2 regions of the Shewanella sp. SP2S2-6 genome follow, and region 2 is predicted to be linked to the other one. Evidence: predicted binding sites of a transcription regulator. Region 2 holds the regulator's gene; the other holds the start of a gene.
The links. Region 2 encodes sigma-54, which starts transcription at its own class of promoters, with help from an activator protein. Its sites were predicted from a motif close to GTTGGCACGNNNNTNGNNT; they were not measured.

Region 1 (3,161 bases), on a different contig from region 2:
GCAACGGTGTGCCTTTAGATGGTTTAGGTGCGTTGCAGACAGATCAACAAGCGCCAAGACATAGCGCTGCCATTAATCCCTTATCTCGCCGTGCTATTACCGAGCCGCTGGACGTCGGTGTGCGCGCCATTAATGCCATGCTGACAGTGGGCAAAGGCCAACGTATGGGCTTGTTTGCTGGCTCAGGTGTGGGTAAGAGTGTGCTCTTAGGTATGATGACCCGCGGCACCACTGCCGACATTATTGTGGTTGGGCTGGTGGGCGAGCGTGGTCGTGAAGTAAAAGAGTTTATTGAAGAGATTCTTGGTGAAAAAGGTCGAGCGCGCTCTGTTGTTGTTGCCGCGCCTGCAGATACCTCGCCGCTGATGCGCCTGCGCGCCTGTGAAACCTCGACTCGTATTGCCGAATATTTCCGCGATTTAGGCTATAACGTCTTGTTATTAATGGATAGTTTAACGCGCTACGCCCAAGCGCAGCGTGAAATTGCTTTGGCTGTCGGTGAACCGCCTGCGACTAAAGGCTATCCGCCTTCAGTGTTTGCCAAGCTGCCGCGTTTAGTTGAGCGCGCCGGCAACGGTGGCCCTGGGCAAGGTTCAATTACGGCATTTTATACTGTGTTGACGGAAGGAGACGATCAACAGGATCCCATTGCCGATGCATCGCGGGCGATCCTCGATGGTCACATAGTCTTGTCACGTTCGCTTGCGGATTCGGGGCATTACCCTGCGATTGATATTGAAGCTTCTATTAGCCGAGTCGCGCCTATGGTGATCTCCAATGAACATTTGGAAGCCATGCGCCGCGTGAAACAAACCTATTCCTTGTATCAGCAGAATCGGGATTTGATTTCCATTGGCGCTTATGCCCAAGGCAGCGATCCTCGAATTGACAATGCAATACGACTGCAGCCAGCAATGAATGCTTTTTTACGCCAAACCATGCGTGATGCATTTAGCTTTGCCGATAGCCAAGTCATGCTTGGGCAACTTGCCGCTCAGTGCAAATAATGGCGTCATCGAATTAATCGAGGTCTAGTATGGCTAACGCCGATCCCTTGTTGTTAGTGTTAAAGCTCGCCAATGATGCCGAAGAACAAGCGGCATTACTGTTAAAGTCGGCGCAATTAGAGTGTCAAAAGCGGCTTAATCAACTCAGTGCGCTGAATAACTATCGCTTAGAATACATGAAGCAAATGCAATCCCAGCAAGGTCAAGCCATTAGTGCCAGTCACTATCACCAGTTTCATCGCTTTATTCGTCAGATTGATGACGCTATTACTCAGCAAAATCGCGTTGTGGCCGACGGTGAAAAACAAAAAGAATATCGACAACAGCATTGGTTGGAAAAACAGAAAAAACGTAAGGCAGTGGAATTACTGTTAGCGAGTAAAGAGAAGAAGCGCCAAGTCGTTGAACAAAAACGAGAGCAGAAAATGACCGATGAATTTGCTTCTCAACAGTTTTATCGCCGTCATCAGCGTTAGTGAAATAGCGCGTTAAATGCTCGATATCTTTGCTATTCACTAGCCCGATATGAGTTCAGTTTTCTGCTGCCGCTCTATGGCGCTGAACATTTGTTCGACTTCTTCCTTTGGGTTTTATTCTTTTCAATATTCTGTAGTAAAAAACTGAATTTTTGGCATCTTATTTGCTTTGATTTAGTCCATGACCCTGCAACCGCAGTGTTTAATTGACGTTTTTACCTAGCCATTTTCTCTTCTGCTGGGTGATGTTTGGGAGCACTTATGCAACAAATGACCAATATCCTGTTGAGTAAAACAGGCAACTCTGCGGCCAATTCCGCTAAGATATCTTCCCAAGATTCTAATAATGAAGACTTTTCATCTACACTTGCGTCTGTCTCCGCTAGCTCATTTTCTATTTCCGCGCCTAAAAAGGCTGTCGCGAATACTGACGATAAAGTGCAGATCGCCTCTACTGATAAAGTAAAAGATAAAGACATATCAACGGATGACGCTGACGTAAATCTTATCTTCGCCCAGATCAGTATGGCAAATGACATGAAGAAAACGGCATCAGAGGGAGAGAGTTTGCCGTTTGGCTCTTCCCAAGAGGACAATAATGAGTCTGGTGATACTTTGTTGGAAAGCGATGCTCTCAGTACCGTTGAGTTGACGGGTATACAAGCATCAATGAAAGCGATGAACACTGAGTTTCCTATTGTCGACATCACAGGCTCAGTACAAGGCAAATCAGATATTTTAGCGTCAAGTGAAGTAGACTTGGTAACTGAGAAGGGTGAGCGCAAGTCTTCAAACGGCGAACTATCTGGCCTACAAAAGATGTTAGATACTGACATTTCATTTTCCTCAGAACTCAAAAAGTTAACTGACCAGTTTCAACTAAATACTGCGTCATCAGATGAGACTGATAGCACTAATAATGTGTCTACGGATAAAGTATCAGTAGAGGTATTATCCAAAGAAAGATTGTTAGCGACTAAAATATCAGTAGAGACATTGCCAATTGAAAATATACGGGCTGACAAAGACGCAGCCGACGAATTATCTGTTGAAGCAATACAGGGGAAGAAAGTTTTACTTGATGAGGCGGTAGAGGCATTAAAATCACAGTCGTCTATGGATAAAAGCCTTGAATCACATTTCGCCTCTCTCAAGGCACAAGTTATTTCGCCGAACAGTAAAACATCTGAAAGTTTAGACTTATCAGAGCTTGAAAATACAGCAGAAACAGCACCATCAAAAATTTTAGAAAGCGTGATGTTGAAAGACGCTGATGTGACTGAACTTAAAGACGATAAATCATTTTCAACTGATAAATATGCGAATCAAGTTGCGAGTGTAAACGCTGAACTGCGGGGAGCAAGGTTGGATCTTAATTCTGAGGCACTGCGAACTTCTGACGACGTAGATGAATCAATGTTGAAGTTTAGCCCTGCGAGTCAAACTTTGCAGTCTGAAACCCTAGCATCATCGACTACTAAGAATGAAATGGCTGCAACATCTTTAATCGCTGATGAAATAGTTGATACATTGGACTTGGCAAGTTCCAAGCTGATTGATACTTCTAGCACGGACGAGGTCGATGCTGATACTGTTTCTGTAGAGAGTAATAAACCAACAGTTCGCAATGTTGAGATTACGATACCCCAGCAAGTAAGCCGAAATGCTAATGTCGATA
Region 2 (3,161 bases):
CAGCAAAAATTGATTGCTGAGAGCACAGGTAATGGTGACGATCGCGTGATCACTATTATTCAGCCAGAAAACTATCAAGATGATGCCAAACCAGACGCGCCAGCGGATAAACCTGTGAAAAAGCAGGACTCTAAATGACCCAAATCACCCTAAGAGCACAAAATCTGGCGAAGAGTTATAAGAGTCGCCAAGTGGTTAAAGACGTCAGTCTAACGGTAAAGACAGGTCAAGTTGTTGGACTACTCGGCCCAAACGGTGCGGGTAAAACCACCACCTTTTACATGGTCGTCGGTCTGGTTAAAAGCGATAAAGGCCACATCTTTATCGACGATGATGATTTAACCGCAGATCCTATGCACCTGCGCGCCCGCAAAGGCATAGGTTACTTACCGCAGGAAGCCAGTATCTTCCGTAAGCTGACCGTCCATGACAACATCATGGCCGTACTGCAAACGCGCAAAGAATTGAAGAAAGAGCAAAGGGAAGAACAACTCGAGCATCTGCTCGAAGAATTCCACATCACCCACATCCGTGACAGCCAAGGTATGTCATTGTCGGGTGGCGAACGTCGCCGTGTAGAAATTGCACGGGCGTTAGCGGCAAATCCTAAGTTCATTTTGCTCGATGAACCCTTTGCGGGTGTCGATCCGATTTCAGTTATCGACATTAAAAAGATTATCGAACAGCTCAAAAGTCGTGGCCTTGGCGTGTTGATCACCGACCATAATGTTCGCGAGACATTAGATGTGTGTGAACATGCCTATATTGTGAGTCACGGAAACCTGATTGCCGAAGGAACACCTGCAGAGATCTTAGACAATCAGCAAGTTAGGGCTGTGTACTTAGGTGAACAATTCAGGCTATAGTTAATCAAGCGGAGCCAATGAAGGCAATTTGTGCCAGCATTGGGCTCCACTCAAGATGATAACAAGCGACCTCATCCAACAATAATAACGTAGGGATCAGCGGTAACATGAAAGCGTCACTCCAGCTCAAACTGGGTCAACAGTTAACCATGACGCCACAATTACAACAGGCCATTCGTCTGTTGCAACTGTCGTCATTAGAACTGCAGCAAGAGATCCAGCAAGCCTTAGATTCTAATCCCCTTCTCGAGCTGGAAGAGGATCAATTCGACGCCACTAAAGACCCTGTAAACCAAACGCTTTCCGATACGGATTTCAGTGAATCGAGCACTCTGCCGCCAGAGAAAGACAGCTCCACCATAGACACGGCAGAGTCCTTAACCAAAGAATCCATGCCCGACGAACTCCCCATGGACACCACCTGGGATGAAGTGTTCACCGCCTCCCCTAATTCTGGCCCCGGCGGCAGTCGTGAAGACGATATGCCCTTCCAAGGTGAGACCAGTGAAGGCTTGTATGAACACTTAGAATGGCAAAAAAACCTCACACCGTTTTCTGAAACCGATTTAGCCATTGCCACCGCCATTATTGATGCCATCGACGATCAAGGCTATCTCACCCAAAGCACTGACGAAATCCTCGAAGCCATGGGCAATTCTGAGGTTGAGCTCGACGAAGTCGAAGCCGTACTCAAGCGCATTCAACATTTTGATCCCATTGGTGTTGCCGCCCGCGATTTAAGCGAGTGCCTGTTGATCCAACTATCGCATTTCGCCGCTGACACGCCCAACCTAGAAAACGCCCGCATGCTGATCAAAGATCATTTAGATCTGATCGCCGCCCGCGATTTTAGATTGTTGATGCGTAAGACTAAATTAAAAGAGGATGAGTTAAGAGACGGCATCGCGCTTATCCAAACCCTCAATCCTCGCCCAGGTTTATTGATTACGCCCAACGATGACGAATACGTCATCCCAGATGTGTCAGTGTCGAAGAAAAATGGCCGCTGGGTGGTTGAGCTTAATCCTGACTGCATGCCAAAAATCAATGTAAATCAACATTATGCTTCGATGGCGCGCTGCACTAAAAGCCAAGCCGATAGCCAATTTATTCGTGGTCATCTGCAAGAGGCTAAATGGTTTATCAAGAGTTTAGAGAGCCGTAATGATACCCTGTTGAAGGTGGCGAACTGTATCGTCCAATATCAGCAAGGTTTCTTTGAATACGGTGAAGAAGCCATGAAACCTATGGTGCTGAACGATATTGCCGAAGCGGTAGAAATGCATGAGTCGACCATCTCACGGGTGACAACCCAGAAATACATGCATACCCCTAAGGGACTTTTTGAACTAAAATACTTCTTCTCTAGCCACGTCGGTACTGACGATGGTGGGGAGTGCTCATCCACAGCAATCAGAGCCTTCATTAAGAAACTGGTTGCAGCGGAAAACCAGAAAAAACCATTGAGCGACAGTAAGATGGCACAACTTCTGGCAGAACAAGGGATCAACGTAGCCCGCAGAACCATTGCGAAGTACCGAGAGGCTATGCTCATTCCGCCTTCTAATCAGCGTAAAAGTTTATAACCTACAGTGGATATCGGAGGACGTTTCTATGCAAATAAACCTGAGTGGACACCATGTCGAAATTACCGAATCGTTACGCGCATATGTAGAAGAAAAGTTTTCAAAACTTGAACGCCATTTCGAACAGATCAATAATGTGCACGTTGTGCTCAATGTCGAGAAAATGCAACAGATTGCCGAAGCGAGAATAAATCTTATCGGTGGTGAAGTTTTTGCTACTTCAGAGCATGCTGACATGTATGCCGCTATAGACGCCCTGATTGACAAGCTTGATCGTCAGGTTATTAAACACAAAGAGAAGTTAACAAAACACTAATAATGGAACTTTGTACCATACTGCGGCCGGAGTGCACTACCTGCGCCACTCCGGGCAGCAAGAAAAAGGTACTGGAACTCATCAGCGACTTAGTCGCTGCCCAGTACCCGACCCTCTCATCTCAAGAGATATTCGAAAGCCTAGTGGCGCGCGAAAAGATGGGGAGCACAGGTATAGGTAACGGCATCGCCATTCCACATGGTCGACTAGCCGATATAGATCAGCCCATTGCCATACTCATTAAGTGTGAAGAGCCGATAGCATTCGATGCTATCGATAAGCAACCTGTTGATATTTTATTTGCACTACTGGTGCCTGCAGACCAATGTCAGCAGCACTTAAGTACCTTGTCTTGCATGGCCGAAAAGCTGAGCGACAAGCAAATATTAAAGC

Region 1: a site for sigma-54 is predicted at 1,635-1,653, ahead of Q4Q57_RS04660 (flagellar hook-length control protein FliK). Genes of this name have one in related genera too.

What each region holds. Positions count from the first base shown of each region.
Region 1 covers NZ_JAUOEQ010000004.1:21,357-24,517, reverse strand. Annotated here, with positions in the region: gene fliI (flagellar protein export ATPase FliI) at 1-1,007, shown strand, start outside; gene fliJ (flagellar export protein FliJ) at 1,037-1,483, shown strand; gene Q4Q57_RS04660 (flagellar hook-length control protein FliK) at 1,745-3,161, shown strand, end outside.
Region 2 covers NZ_JAUOEQ010000022.1:6,029-9,189, reverse strand. Annotated here, with positions in the region: gene lptA (lipopolysaccharide transport periplasmic protein LptA) at 1-138, shown strand, start outside; gene lptB (LPS export ABC transporter ATP-binding protein) at 135-866, shown strand; gene Q4Q57_RS14665 (RNA polymerase factor sigma-54) at 974-2,452, shown strand; gene hpf (ribosome hibernation promoting factor) at 2,481-2,768, shown strand; gene ptsN (PTS IIA-like nitrogen regulatory protein PtsN) at 2,771-3,161, shown strand, end outside.